DNA from 2 places in the Erwinia psychrophila genome. Region 2 is predicted to be linked to the other one. Evidence: predicted binding sites of a transcription regulator. Region 2 holds the regulator's gene; the other holds the start of a gene.
What was found. The regulator CRP, encoded in region 2, controls carbon source genes, mostly activating them, when cyclic AMP is high. The targets are predictions, from matches to a motif close to ATGTGANNNNNNTCACAT.
Positions count from the first base shown of each region.

Region 1: a site for CRP is predicted at 4,111-4,128, ahead of garD (galactarate dehydratase). Genes of this name have one in related genera too.

Region 1 is NZ_JBCHVB010000007.1:130,305-138,139, forward strand. Features, by position in the region: gene gudD (glucarate dehydratase) at 1-1,118, opposite strand, end outside; gene AAH446_RS16430 (enolase C-terminal domain-like protein) at 1,145-2,482, opposite strand; gene AAH446_RS16435 (MFS transporter) at 2,479-3,837, opposite strand; gene garD (galactarate dehydratase) at 4,370-5,929, shown strand; gene AAH446_RS16445 (flavodoxin) at 5,972-6,421, opposite strand; gene truC (tRNA pseudouridine(65) synthase TruC) at 6,444-7,223, opposite strand; gene AAH446_RS16455 (YqcC family protein) at 7,223-7,549, opposite strand.
Region 2 is NZ_JBCHVB010000004.1:57,463-65,297, forward strand. Features, by position in the region: gene AAH446_RS11410 (BMP family protein) at 1-5, opposite strand, end outside; gene AAH446_RS11415 (LysR family transcriptional regulator) at 118-1,017, shown strand; gene AAH446_RS11420 (creatininase family protein) at 1,079-1,876, opposite strand; gene AAH446_RS11425 (phosphoribulokinase) at 2,050-2,919, shown strand; gene AAH446_RS11430 (OsmC family protein) at 2,946-3,350, opposite strand; gene crp (cAMP-activated global transcriptional regulator CRP) at 3,660-4,292, shown strand; gene AAH446_RS11440 (YccS/YhfK family putative transporter) at 4,350-6,434, shown strand; gene argD (bifunctional acetylornithine/succinyldiaminopimelate transaminase) at 6,501-7,718, opposite strand; gene AAH446_RS11450 (aminodeoxychorismate synthase component II) at 7,803-7,835, opposite strand, start outside.

The DNA.
Region 1 (7,835 bases), on a different contig from region 2:
TCCTGCCAGATCCAGTGGGTATCAATGGCGGTGACGTTGCCCGGCGCAGCCGCCGCGACATGGGTAAACATTGCCAGTGAAATATCAAAATGGTTATTGGAGTGAGAGCCCCAGGTGAGGCCAAATTCATGACACATTTGCGCCACGCGAACGGAGCCCTGCATGGTCCAGAAGTGAGGGTCCGCCAGCGGAATATCGACGGATTGCAGCGATAAGGTATGCCCCATCTGCCGCCAGTCGGTGGCGATCATATTGGTGGCGGTCGGCAGGCCGGTTGCCCGACGGAATTCCGCCATCACTTCACGCCCTGAATAGCCCTGTTCCGCACCGCAAGGATCTTCCGCATAGGCCAGTACATCTTTCAGCTGCTTGCCAAGCGCAATCGCCTCATTCAGTGACCAGGCACCGTTAGGATCGAGGGTGATACGGGCTTCCGGGAAGCGCTTCGCCAGCGCCGTCACGGCTTCCGCCTCTTCACTGCCCGCCAGCACGCCGCCCTTCAGTTTGAAATCATTGAAGCCATATTTCTCATAGGCCGCTTCGGCCAGCCTGACCACGCTCTCCGGGGTCAGCGCCTCTTCATGCCGCAGGCGATACCAGTCGCACTGCTCGTCGGGCTGGCTCTGGTAATCCAGCGAGGTTTTGCGGCGATCGCCGATGTAGAAGAGATAACCGAGCATTTCGACCCGGTCACGCTGCTGCCCGTCGCCGAGGAGGGAGGCGACGTTCACCCCCAGATGCTGTCCGAGTAAATCCAGCAGGGCGGCTTCAATGCCGGTCACCACATGTATTGTGGTACGCAAGTCGAAAGTCTGGTTGCCCCGCCCAGCGGCATCGCGATCGGCAAACGTCTGGCGTACCTTGCTGAGCAGGTTTTTATACTCACCCAGGCCCTGGCCGACAATCAGCGCGGCGGCATCTTCCAGCGTCTTACGGATTTTCTCGCCGCCGGGAATTTCACCGACGCCGGTATGGCCGGAGTTATCCTTGATGATAACGATATTACGGGTGAAATAAGGCGCATGGGCACCGCTGAGATTAAGCAGCATACTGTCATGCCCGGCCACCGGAATGACCTGCATCTCCGTTACCCGCGGGGTTGAGTGAACTTGACTCATCATATTGTCCTTATAGCTTGTAGAATTCAGCGCCCGAAGGCGGGACGTTTGCGATCGAATGTCCAGCCGGGGATAAGGTACTGCATCGCCGTGGCGTCATTGCGCGAGCCGCCTGGCAGGGTTTTATAGAGCTGATGCGCTTTTTCAACCTGCGCCCAGTCCAGCTCCACACCCAGCCCGGGAGCGTCCGGGACGGCGATTTTCCCCTGGCGGATTTGCAGCGGCGCTTTGGTCAGACGCTGATCGCCCTCCTGCCAGATCCAGTGCGTGTCGATAGCGGTTGGCTTGCCGGGTGCCGCCGCGCCGACGTGGGTAAACATCGCCAGCGAAATATCAAAATGGTTGTTGGAGTGGCAGCCCCAGGTAAGGCCCCACTCGTCGCACAGTTGAGCAACCCGCACCGCACCGCTCAGCGTCCAGAAGTGCGGATCGGCCAGCGGGATATCCACGGCATTGAGCATCACGGCGTGATTCAGCTCGCGCCAGTTGGTGGCGATCATATTGGTGGCGACCGGCAGCCCGGTAGCGCGTCGGAACTCCGCCATCACCTCACGGCCCGAGTACCCCTGTTCCGCGCCGCAGGGATCTTCAGCATAGGTCAGCGTGCCCTGCATCTCCTTACAGAGCGCGATCGCCTCATCCAGATACCAGGCGCCGTTAGGATCAACGGTAATGCGCGCCTCCGGAAACCGCTTTTTCATGGCTTTAACCGCGTCAATTTCCTGCTCGCCCGGCAGCACGCCGCCCTTCAGCTTGAAATCTTTAAAGCCGTACTTATCCTGCGCGGCCTCGGCCAGCCTGACCACGGCGTCGCTGTCCATCGCTTTCTGGTGGCGCAGGTGATACCAGTCATGGCCTCCCTTCCCGCCGGGCAGATAAGGCAAATCAGTTTGCTCACGGTCGCCGATATAAAACAGATAGCCCAGCACCGTTACTTCATCACGCTGCTTGCCCGGCCCCAACAGTTCCGCAACCGGCACGTTCAGGCACTGACCCAGCAGGTCAAGCAGCGCCGCTTCCAGCGCGGCAACCGCATTGACGCGCAGCTCGAAAGTCCAGGCGCCTTTACCAAAGGTGTCGAAGTCGGCGGACTGATTGCCCAGGTGCACTTCCTGCACCAGGCGGTTCATTCTTGCCACCTCTTTCCCTTTCACCTGGGGAATAGCCTCCACCAGCGTCTGGTAAATCGTCTCTCCGCCCGGCGCTTCACCAACGCCGGTATGTCCGGCGCTGTCGGTCAGCACCACGATGTTGCGGGTGAAGTAGGCACCGTGGGCGCCGCCGATATTCAGCAGCATGCTGTCATGCCCTGCCACCGGAATAACCTTCATATCGGTGACGACCGGGCTGCTTTGCGTATTCATAACGCACCCTGATAAGGTTTTAATTCGATACGCTTGATGTCACGCACCAGCACCAGATAGCTCAGCACGGCGACAAAGGCATGGATACCGACGTAAATCAGCGCGCCGTTGTAAGATCCCGTGGTGGCGATGATGTAGCCGATAGCGATTGGCGTGATGATGCCGGAAGCGTTACCGAACATATTGAACAGACCGCCGCTCAGGCCGCTGATCTCTTTCGGTGCCGTATCGGCCATCACCGCCCAGCCCAGCGCACCCACGCCCTTGCCGAAGAATGCCAGCGCCATAAAGAACACGACCAGCCACTCGGTTTCAACGTAGTTACAGACCACCATCGAAATCGACAGCATCATGCCCAGCACAATCGGCGTTTTACGGGCGATATTCAGGGAACCGGTTTTGCGCATCAGCCAGTCGGAGATAACGCCGCCCAGCACGCCGCCGATGAACCCGCAAATCGCCGGAACAGAAGCGATGATCCCCGCTTTAAGGATGGACATCCCACGGTCCTGCACCAGATAAACCGGGAACCAGGTGATAAAGAAATAGGTCAGGGCGTTAATGCAGTATTGCCCCAGATAGATCCCCATCATCATCCGCGAGCTGACCAGCTGTTTAATCTGGTTAAGCTTGACGCTCCAGGGAACTTTGCGCTCGTCGGTTTTACGCTGATCCATATTGATCAACGCCCCGCCCTGCTCCATATACTCCAGCTCGGCTTTGTTCACGCCCGGATGATCGTTCGGATCGTGAATCACCTTCAGCCAGATAAAGCTGATGATGATGCCCAGCCCGCCCATGAACCAGAACACGTGTGCCCAGCCCACTTCGGAAGTCAGCCAGCCCATGATTGGTGCAAAGATAACCGTGGCGAAGTACTGCGCGGAGTTGAAGATGGCAACAGCGGTGCCGCGCTCCTGAGCGGGGAACCAGGCGGCAACGATGCGGCTGTTACCGGGGAAGGAAGGCGCTTCGGCAAGCCCCACCATAAATCGCAGCAGGAACAGCGCAGCAATGATGGTGAAGCCGCTAAACAGATCGACAAATCCCTGCAGCAGCGTAAACAGCGACCAGAGGAAAATACTCCAGAAGTAGACGCGTTTGGAGCCGAAGCGGTCCAGCAGCCAGCCGCCAGGGATCTGACCAATCACGTACGCCCATGAGAAGGCGGAGAAGATATAGCCAAGCCCGACAGGATCGAGGCCGATGTCTTTGGACATTGCGGAACCGGCGATAGCGATAGTCGCGCGGTCACCATAGTTAAAGGAGGTAACGATAAACAGCATCACTACTATCCAATAGCGGGCATTAGTTCTTTTTTGCACGGTGCCTGCTGTGCTACTGACTGAATTCATGGTGCACTCCTGAAATATAGCGGTCAGGCAAACTCACTCTGGACGGCATACACATCGCGTTGGGTATCAGAATGATGTTAGGTTTAACATAGCGATTATTTAGCAGAATAGTCGTACGCCAATTTAAATAGCTCATCGTCCTGTTCGCTAAAAAGTATAGGAACCGTGCAACCGGAACACATCGGGTAAATGCCCTACATAATGATTTAATATTCGCTTTTTCTGTGGCGCTTGCACAATCTCCTGCGGGCTGGCTCACGCTTCGTTGGCGTTATGAGGCCTCAGTCACACTCCGCTGCAAATGACCTTATCTTTGTGAGCCCTCTCACTGATATCTGTTCTTATGCCTGAAAAGCTGGCGTGATCTGCGCCATGATGTCGGACATATGCATAATGTGTTTCCCCTGGCCCGCTTCTATACTGGTTCCCAGCAGAATAGCGACTGGCGTCAGAAATGATTAAAAAAGGATGCACCTTCGTTCGGAAGAGAGAACTCTCCTTTACTACTATTTGATTCAGGACGTGTTGAGCAATGAACATTCCCTTAAACGATCGGCCTCTTTATATAAAAGTGCACGAAAACGATAACGTTGCCATTGTGGTAAATAATAATGGCCTGAAAGCGGGCACTGAATTTCCATGCGGATTAATCTTAAAAGAACATATTCCCCAGGGACATAAAGTTGCGCTGAGCGAAATAGCTCAGGGCGGAAATATTGTTCGTTACGGCGAGGTAATCGGCTACGCCCTGCGGGATATTCCTCGCGGCAGCTGGATCGATGAATCCCTGGTGGTCCTACCCGAAGCGCCGGCGCTCGCCAGCCTGCCGCTGGCCAATGCCGTTCCACCTGCCTTACCGCCGCTGGAAGGCTATACCTTTGAGGGGTATCGCAACGCTGACGGCAGCGTGGGCACCCGCAATCTGCTGGCAATCACCACCAGCGTCCACTGCGTCGCGGGCGTGGTCGATTATGTGGTCAATATTATTGAGCGTCAGCTGCTGCCTAACTATCCCAACGTGGACGGCGTAGTGGCGCTAAACCATCTGTACGGCTGCGGCGTGGCGATTAACGCCCCGGCGGCGGTGATACCGATCCGCACCATCCATAATCTGGCCCTGAACCCTAACTTTGGCGGAGAGGTGATGGTTGTCGGTCTCGGCTGCGAAAAACTCCAGCCCGAGCGGCTGCTGGAGGGCACGCCGGACGTTCAGGCGATCTCGCTGGGTGAGGAAGATGTGGTCAGGTTGCAGGATGAAAAGCACGTTGGTTTTGAATCGATGGTTGACGATATCTTGCAGGTCGCCGAGCGCCACCTTCAGCGGCTTAATCAGCGCCAGCGCGAGACGGTTCCGGCCTCGGAGCTGGTGGTAGGCATGCAGTGTGGCGGTAGCGATGCGTTTTCCGGCGTGACCGCCAATCCGGCCGTTGGCTTCGCCTCCGATCTGCTGGTGCGCTGCGGCGCGACGGTGATGTTTTCTGAAGTGACTGAAGTCCGCGACGCGGTGCATCTGTTAACGCCAAGAGTGGCGGATGAAGAAGTGGGTAAACGTCTGCTGGAGGAGATGGCCTGGTACGATGACTATCTCAATATGGGGAAAACCGATCGCAGCGCCAACCCTTCTCCGGGCAACAAAAAAGGCGGACTGGCCAACGTAGTGGAAAAAGCGCTGGGCTCCATTGCCAAATCGGGACGCAGCGCTATCGCGGAAGTGCTCTCTCCAGGACAGCGCCCTACCCGGCGGGGTCTGATCTACGCCGCCACGCCGGCCAGCGATTTCGTCTGCGGCACCCAGCAGATGGCCTCAGGCATCACGCTTCAGGTTTTCACCACGGGGCGGGGAACGCCCTACGGGCTGGCGGCCATTCCGGTTATCAAAATGGCAACGCGTAACGCGCTGGCGGATCGCTGGCACGATTTAATGGATATTAACGCGGGTACCATTGCAACGGGAGAAGAGAGTATTGAGCAGGTCGGCTGGCGGCTGTTTGAGCTGATTCTGGATATTGCGAGCGGACGCAAAGAAACCTGGTCCGATCGCTGGGGCATTCGTAATTCGCTGGCCGTATTTAACCCGGCGCCGGTAACCTGACGGCAACGCCCCTGTCGTCTGGACAGGGGCACATTCAGCGGGTCAGCCTAGTTGCCTGGCCCACGTCTCTACCCAGGGTGAGGCAATCTCTTCTGGTTCAGGATGCTCTGAAGCATCAATCATCAGCACATCCCCCACGCGCGTGGCGCCATGCTCCTGTAACAGCGCGTCAAATTTCTTGCCGCCGCCGCAGAAATCATCATAGCTGCTGTCCCCCAGCGCAATAAGGCCGTAGCGCAAGGCTGGCTGATGGCCCAGCTTCGCTTTCATCTCGCGATAGAGCGGTGCGATGCTGTCCGGTAATTCCCCCTGCCCGGTCGTGGAGGTCACGATCAGCACGACGTGATCAGCATAACGCTGCCAGTCGTCGAGGCCAGGATCTTCAAAAATTTTTACCTGGTGACCTTCATCAGTCAGTAAAGGCTCCGCTTCTTCAGCAACCAGCAGCGAGTTGCCGTACATCGTCCCTACAAAAATGCCTACCTGAGCCATATTTTTCTCCATTAGCCTGGGCTTACGTCAGGGAACTATCCTGAAGGCTTGCCGCAGGAAACTCAACCCTGGGAACCTCAGGGAGACAATCCTGCCAGCCGAACTGCATCATCATCTCCTGCCAGACGTTATCCAGGCCAGCCCGTAACAGCAGGGGTTCGCCGGTGACGGGGTGCGTCAGACTGAGTTCGCTGGCATGAAGCATCAGACGCCGCATGCCGAAATTGGCCGCTGCGCTGCGGTTTTGCTTCAGATCGCCATGCGCGCTGTCCCCGATGATCGGATGGCGCAGATGCGTCATATGGCGACGCAGCTGATGCTTGCGCCCCGTTTCAGGCAGCAGTTCGACAAGCGTATAGCGCGAAGTGTCATAACGGCTTACCGGAACAGGCAGCTCGGCGGTCGCCATAGCGCGCCAGTGCGTGACAGCGGGCTGTGGCGCTTTTTCCGGATTGCTGAACTTATCGGCAATTTTATCGAGTTCTTCGGTCAGCGGATAATCCAGCGTTGCTTCTCCTTCAAGCCAGCCACGCACAACGGCATGGTAGCGCTTCTGCAGCTGATGCTGTTCGAACTGCTGTGAAAGGAGGCGGCCCACCTCGCTGGAGAGCCCCATCAACAGGACGCCCGAGGTGGGCCGGTCAAGACGGTGCACGGTAAAAACATGCTGACCGATCTGATCGCGTACCGTTTGCATAACAAACACTTTCTCATGGCGATCAAGCCAGCTGCGGTGCACCAGCCAGCCAGCTGGCTTGTTCACCGCGACCAGCCATTCATCCTGATAAATAATCTCCAGCATCAGTTATCATGACCAAACAGCTGATCAAGCTGATTAAGCGCATGCAGTAATCTTGCGCGTCCCGGCAGGGCACCTTCCAGCGCGACCTCATAATAAGGCGCAATGGCCAGCTTTTCGGGCAGCGGCGATCCGGCATCAAGCAGCGCCTGCATACGCGGCAGGAACACCCACTGCAGCCACTGCTCCGGGGTCATGGTATCCATGCAAAAGGGCTCCTGGCTTTCAAAGGCCTGCGTAGTGGGCGCGCATGTTTGCCAGAGGCCTGCCTCATGTAACTCTTCTACTATCGCCGTGAGGTGGATCTGAACCTGCTGTTCATGTTCCATCAGCGGTCTCCTGTCATTCAGTATGATAAAAGGCCGCAAGCATAACATTCGCATGCGGGTCAGTAAGAAGTATGCACGAAAAAAAGGGAGCACTGTAAAAACAGTGCTCCCGGTTCGTTTGCAGCCATCCCGCTACGGTTGTGCTCCCTGCTCGTCCCTGATAACTAGGTCCTTGGTGTATTCCCTACTTATTCACCTTCACTGGTGATTGTCCTTTGCGTCCCCGCACGCTACCTATACTGGCAGCTCACATTCTTCATCCTGAAGGTGTCCCTTATCTCACTCC
Region 2 (7,835 bases):
GCCATTTTTTATGCCCCCTCAGCTCAAGATGATTCAGTTATGCCGCGATTTTCGTTACCTTAAAAGCACGTATTTTCGTACTCATTGATGCCTTAAAGGCAACGCACGGAGATTTTCATGCTGCAACATCGGCTCTGGACCTATCTGGATGAGGTCGCTCGCAGTGGGTCAATTCGTAAAGCCGCTGGCCGGCTGCATATCTCTGCTTCCGCCATTAATCGCCAGATCCTGGCGCTGGAGGAGGAGTTGGGGACACCCTTATTCCAACGTCTGCCGCGTAAAATGGTGTTAACAGCCGCGGGGGAAGTGCTGATTCATCACGTGCGGCAAACGTTTAAAGAGCTGGAATGGGCACAAATCAAGATTGAGGAGCTAAAGGGGCTGAGACGGGGCGAGGTCACGGTAGCGATGATGAGCGGGCTGGCAGCCAATCTTATTCCACGTATGGCAGCAGAGTTTCGCAGGGCGAATCCACGCGTAAAACTGATCCTCAGGCAAATGACCACGGGGGAAGATATTACCAGCGCAGTCGCTTCAGGAGAGGCGGATTTAGGGCTGGGGTTCGACTTTGATCTGCCGCCTTCTCTGCGCAAACTGGGCAGTGCGGTGGGCAGACTGGGCGCAGTAGTTGCGCCGGGCCATCCCCTGGCGGATAAAACCAGCCTCCGCCTGAGCGACTGTGTTCCTCATTCTCTGGTTATCGCTGATAAATCGATGGTTATCCGTCCCTATCTGAACGAGCTGTTTTCCAGGGCGATGGTAACTGTGCATCCTGTTATCGAAACAAATTCGATTGAGGTGATGCGCCAGGCCGCGATGGTTGATCAGGCCTTAACTTTTTTAACGCCGTTTGATATCGAATTCGATTTGCGTAGCGGGCGTTTAATCTATATCCCGGTGAGAGAGCTCTCACAGCAGGCGCAGACCTTAATGCTGATAGGGCACGATCGCGGAACCAGCGCCATCGGCAGCGTACTGGCGGAGACGATAAAAACCATGATGAACCAGATGGCGTAATCACCTGAGGAAGCTGCCCTGTTCAGCCATCCGGCAAAACCGGGGCAGCAGTAAGGCGCTCTCAGCGCTGGAAAGAGGGGGTAAAGGCCTGCACTTCCTGAATCAGTTTGATTAAGGCTTCCGCCGCGCGGTCGGTCTCAATCTTTCCGCGCTCCGCGTCAGCCGCCGCCGCGTTTCCGGTGGTCCCGGAGGGGTGAAGGTCTTCAGCCATCCAGCCAAATCCCACGCCGCCTTCAGGCGTCAGAATACCGCCCTTTTCAGCCAGCGCTACGGAGGCGGACACGAAATTTTCGGCATGCGCCATTTGCACCAGCTCGGGATGTAAATGGAGCATCACGCTGGTTTCCGATTCGCCACCGTGGATGCCATGCTGCAACTCTTCAGCGCAAAACAGATCGGCAGAATCGATCGTGCGGAACCAGCTCGCCCCCACGGCAAACATCTTCAGCTCAATCCGCAACTGACGGCAGACAATTTCCATCAGCTGGGGCTGGCCGCCGTGTGAGTTCCAGAAAATAAGCTTGCGGATCCCTGCCCGCCAGGCGCTTTTAGCCACTTCAAACCAGACGTTACCCAGCAGATCATAAGGAAGTGTTAAGGTGCCCGGGAAGTTAAGGTGCTCGTCTGACTTACCGATGGGCAGAGCCGGAAGGATCAGGACCGGCAGATTTTCAGGCATCATCTCCACCGCACGGGCGATGATGCCAGCATTGATCGCCGCATCCACCCTGACAGGCAGATGAGGGCCATGCTGCTCTACGGCCCCAATCGGCAATATGGCGATAACCTTGTCCATTTCCAGCTCGCTGAACTCACGGGTAGAGAGATCCCACCACCAGCGAGAAGAAGGCATATTCATAAAGCGTACTCTCCTGCACAGTTTTTTTCAGTCTGCGCGTTTTTACGTCCTGATTGAAGCAGCAAAATTGCGGCGGAGCGTTGCTTTTTAAGCATCAGAAGGCGGCAGAGATGACATCCACGCCTGAAACATGGTAACAATGCGAAGCGACTTTTCTCAGGGAGTTATCTGCCATGTCAGCTAAACATCCGGTGATTGCCGTTACCGGTTCAAGCGGTGCGGGGACCACAACAACCAGTACCGCTTTCAGAAAAATATTTCAGCAGCTTGGACTGCACGCAGCCGAACTGGAAGGGGACAGTTTTCACCGATTTACGCGCCCCGAGATGGATATGGCGATCCGTAAAGCGCGCGATATGGGTCGCCATATCAGCTATTTCGGCCCCGATGCAAATGACTTCGCGCTGCTGGAAAACACCTTTGTGGAATATGGCCTTAACGGCAGCGGCCAGTCACGAAAATATCTGCACACCTATGATGAAGCCGTGCCATGGAATCAGGTGCCGGGAACCTTTACGCCCTGGCAGCCGCTGCCGGAGCCGACGGACGTGCTCTTCTATGAGGGTCTGCATGGTGGCGTGGTTACGCCGCATAACAACGTCTCGCAGCATGTGGATTTGCTGGTGGGCGTGGTCCCCATCGTTAACCTGGAGTGGATCCAGAAGCTGGTCCGGGATACCAGCGAACGGGGGCACTCGCGGGAAGCCGTTATGGACTCGGTTGTGCGATCGATGGAGGACTACATTAACTTCATTACGCCGCAGTTCTCACGTACCCATATTAATTTCCAGCGCGTCCCTACTGTTGATACCTCGAATCCCTTTGCGGCCCGGGCTATCCCTTCGCTGGATGAAAGCTTTGTGGTGATCCATTTCCAGGCGCTGGAAGATATCGACTTCCCCTACCTGCTGTCGATGCTACAGGGCTCGTTTATCTCCCATATCAATACGCTGGTGGTGCCCGGCGGGAAAATGGGCTTAGCGATGGAGCTGATTATGGGACCGCTGGTCAAACGGCTGATAGAAGGGAAAAAGATTGAGTAAGCCCCGCGCACGGGGCCGGGGGCTGACTATACTGCGATAACTTCATAGCTGTGGGTAATCTCCACGCCTTTGCCCAGCATCAGCGCTACAGAGCAGTACTTCTCGGCAGAGAGATCCACCGCGCGGGAGACTGCTTTGTCGCCCAGCGCCTTACCGGTTACGATAAAATGCAGATTGATATGGGTAAAGAGACGCGGGGCCTCTTCGCGGCGTTCAGAGGTGAGCTTAACCTCACAGTCCGTGACCTCATGGCGCCCTTTTTGCAGAATAGAGACCACGTCAATGGCGCTACAGCTACCGGCCGCCATCAGCACCATTTCCATCGGGCTGGGGGCTTTATCGCCCGCATTGCCATCCATCAGCACCTGATGGCCCGATGAGGATTCTCCCAAAAAGGTCAGCCCCTCTACCCATTTAACACGAGCTTCCATAACAAACTCCTCTAATTCATTCAGTTAACGTCAGATTACGCTTTAGCGACAAAAACGGCAACGCCGCAGATTTCCCGCTATGCTGAAGCGAGACAACAGAAGACACTCATTCAAAGCTGTGTTACAAACAAAGCTGTAATATCTTCGCCAGTACTCTACATACGTGGCGAAACGGAACACCATAACGAGCCAGGCCCTGAACCGGGGTCAGGATAAATTCCCTGAAAGGGAACGCTTGACTTTTTCAACGCCTGACAGGGAACTCTGCCCCCTGTGTTTAGGCACGATGACAACAGAGGATAACAGCGAATGGTTCTCGGCAAACCGCAAACAGACCCGACACTTGAATGGTTCCTGTCACATTGCCATATTCATAAGTATCCATCCAAAAGCACGCTGATTCACCAGGGTGAAAAAGCGGAAACCCTCTACTATATCGTCAAGGGCGCGGTAGCGGTGCTGATTAAGGATGAAGAAGGCAAAGAGATGATCCTCTCTTACCTCAACCAGGGTGATTTTATTGGTGAGCTTGGCCTGTTTGAAGAAGGTCAGGAGCGCAGCGCGTGGGTACGCGCTAAATCCGCCTGCGAAGTGGCTGAAATTTCTTATAAAAAGTTTCGTCAGCTGATTCAGGTTAACCCTGACATCCTGATGCGTCTCTCTTCACAGATGGCACGTCGCCTCCAGGTCACCTCCGAGAAAGTGGGCAATTTAGCTTTCCTCGATGTGACAGGTCGCATCGCGCAAACCCTTCTGAATCTGGCCAAGCAGCCGGATGCGATGACCCACCCAGACGGAATGCAAATCAAAATCACCCGTCAGGAGATTGGTCAGATTGTTGGCTGCTCACGCGAAACGGTTGGCCGGATCCTGAAAATGCTGGAAGATCAGAACCTGATCTCCGCACACGGCAAGACCATCGTCGTCTACGGTACCCGTTAACCAGCCCCAATCCATGGCGCAACTTCGCCGTTGCGCCTTTCTCACTGGTACGGAAGGATGTGGCGCCGACTGATCTATCACCCCGAAGTTAACTATGCACTGCGTCAAACGCTGGTGCTTTGTCTCCCGGTCGCTATCGGATGGCTATTGGGTGATTTGCAAAAAGGACTGCTCTTTTCGTTAGTGCCTGCCTGTTGCAATATCGCCGGTCTCGATACGCCCCATAAACGTTTTTTCAAACGCCTGATCGTTGGCGGCACCCTGTTTGCCTTCAGCAGCTTCCTTATCCAGTATCTTGGCAATCACCAGGTTCCCTTACCGGCCACGCTTTTTGTGATGGCCCTGCTGCTAGGGGTTACCGGAGAGATCAGCCCGCTGCACGGCAGGCTGCTGCCGGCGTCACTGATCGCCGCCATTTTTACGCTCAGCCTGGCCGGGCGGATGGCGATCTGGGTGCCACCGATGCTCTATATTCTGGGCACCATCTGGTACGGCGTATTTAACTGGTTCTGGCTCTGGCTGTGGAAAGAGCAGCCAATGCGTGAGACGCTCAGCCTGCTTTATCGCGAACTCGCTGACTACTGCGAAGCAAAATACAGCATGCTGACGCAGCTGACCGATCCTGAAAAAGCGCTCCCGCCCCTGCTGGCACGCCAGCAAAAAGCGGTCGATCTGATCACCACCTGCTACCAGCAGATGCATATGCTGGCCGCCGGCCGGGATAATCATCATCAGCGCCTGACCCGCGCATTTCAGGTCGCTCTCGATTTACAGGAGCACATTGCGGTCAGCCTGCACCAGCCTGAAGAAGTGCAGAAGCTGGTTGAACAGAGCCACGCTGAGGCGGTGATCCGCTGGAACGCCCGGACGATTGCGGCCCGGCTACGCGAACTTGCCGATGACATCCTCTATCATAAGCTGCCCGGGCGCTTTTCAATGGACAAGCAGCTGCACGCGCTGGAAAAGATCGCCAGACAGCATCCTGATAATCCCGTTGGCCATTTCTGCTCCTATCATTTCAGCCGGATAAGCCGCCTGCTGCGCCACCAGCGCCCCCTTTATAAACGGGACCTGATGGCCGACCGCCAGCGCCGCCTGCCGCTGCTGCCCGCCATTAAAAGCTACCTCTCGCTGCGCTCGGCGGCGCTTCGTACCGCCGGGCGTTTTGCCGTCATGCTCACGTTCGCCAGCTCGCTGGCCCTCTTTTTTCATCTGCCAAAACCTTACTGGATACTGATGACGATCATGTTTGTCAGTCAGAACGGTTACAGCGCGACACGCGTCCGCATCCAGCACCGTGCGCTGGGCACGCTTGCGGGACTGATCGTCGCCGCACTGACGCTACGTCTTCAGGTGCCGGAGCCGATAGTGCTGCTGGTGATGCTGATTATTACCCTGGTGAGCTACCTGTTTATCCGTAAGTACTATGGTCTGGCGACGATCGGTTTTACGGTTACGGCCGTTTACTCGCTCCAGCTGCTTTCGCTTAACGGCGCAGACTTCCTGCTGCCGCGCCTGCTGGATACGCTGATGGGCTGCCTGATCGCCTTCGCCGGGATGATCTGGCTCTGGCCGCAGTGGCAGAGCGGTCTGCTGCGGCAAAATGCGCATGACGCGCTGGAAGTCTGGCAGGAAGCGTTGCAGCTGCTGCTGGGCAGCAAGCAGAACCCCGAAAAGCTGGCTTACCAGCGGATGCGGGCCAACCAGGCGCATAACGCGCTGTTTAACTCGCTGAACCAGGCGATGCAGGAGCCAGGTTTCGATCCCAGCTATCTTGCCGATATGAAGCTGTGGGTAACGCACGGTCAGTTTATTGTTGAACACATCAACGCAATGACGATCCTGGCCCGCGAGCATACGATGCTGACGCCGTCGCTGGCGGAGCGCTATCTTCAGTCGTGTGAAATTGCCTTACAGCGCTGCCAGCAGCGGCTGGAATATGACGGCCCGGGCTCGGAAAGTAACGTGCTGGAATCGCAGGGGGAGTTCAGTCAGGGCCCCGTAACGATCATGGAGCGGCATATCAAGCGGATACTGGATCACCTCAGCGCGATGCACACCATCTCTTCCCTGGCATGGATCACCCGGCCACACCATGGGAACTGGCTGTCGAGAAAGTTAAGAAAAGCATCCGGAGCGTGATGGCAAAGAGGAGATGCGAATTTTCTGGAGCAGAACGGGGGAAGGAAATATCCCTCCCCCTCTGGTTCAGGCGAAAATTTTACCGACAGCCGCCGCGAAACGGGCCATGCCCTCTTCAATATCTGTCGGTTCAATCACCAGCGAAGGCGCAAAGCGGATAACGTCGGTGCCGGCAGTGAGGATCATTACCCCTTCGTCCGCAGCCGCATTCAGTATGTCCCGGGCTTTTCCGGCGTGTTGCGGTTTGAGCGCAGCACCAATCAGTAAGCCCTTGCCCCGGATTTCGCTGAACAGATCCCACTTCGCATCTATCGCCTTCAGCGCCGAGACAAACTGTTCACGCCGGGTTTCCACGCCGCTGAGGACCTCATCGGTATTGATAATATCCAGCGCCGCCTCGGCCACGGCACAGGCCAGCGGGTTGCCGCCGTAGGTGGTGCCGTGGACGCCTGGCGCCATAGCGGAGGCGATCTCATGGGTGGTCAGCATGGCGCTTACCGGGAAGCCGCCGCCCATCGCCTTCGCCGTGGTCAGGATATCGGGCGTCACGCCGTAGTGCTCACAGGCAAACAGCTTGCCGCTGCGGCCCATGCCGCTCTGGACTTCATCCAGGACCAGCAGCGCCTGATGTTCGTCGCACAGCTGACGCAGCCCCTGCATAAACGCCTGCGTGGCAGGCATCACGCCGCCTTCACCCTGAATAGGTTCAACCACAATCGCGCAGGTGTGATCGTCAATAACCGCTTTAACTGCCGCCAGATCGTTAAAAGGCACGTGGACGATATCGGCAGGTTTCGGCCCGAAGCCATCGGAATATTTCGGCTGACCGCCTACGGATACGGTAAACAACGTGCGTCCATGAAAAGCGTTATGGAAGGCGATAATCTTGCTTTTATAGGGGGAGTGACGCTGCGAGGCGTAATAACGCGCCAGCTTGAAGGCGGCTTCGTTCGCTTCCGCGCCGGAGTTGGCAAAAAAGACGCGATCGGCGAAGGTGGCGGCGGTCAGCTTACTGGCAAGGCGCAGCGCCGGCTCGTTAGTGAAAACGTTACTGGTGTGCCACAACGTCTCGCCCTGCGTTTTCAGCGCTTCTACCAGCGCCGGATGGCAATGTCCCAGCGCAGTCACCGCGATGCCGCCGGAGAAATCGATATATTCTTTACCCTGCTGGTCCCATACGCGGCTGCCTTTCCCTTTCACCGGTACAAAGCTCGCGGGAGCAAAAACAGGCAAAATCACCTCATCAAATGTCGCCCGCGTCACCGCTAATTTTTCCGCTGCCATTCTCCACCCCATCCTGTTTTATGTCACGTAATGTGAAATTATAATCATAAAATATGCATAAAAAATCACTCAAAGGCAAACGAATTACCGCGCGAGGAAGTTTTTCAGCAGCTGGTG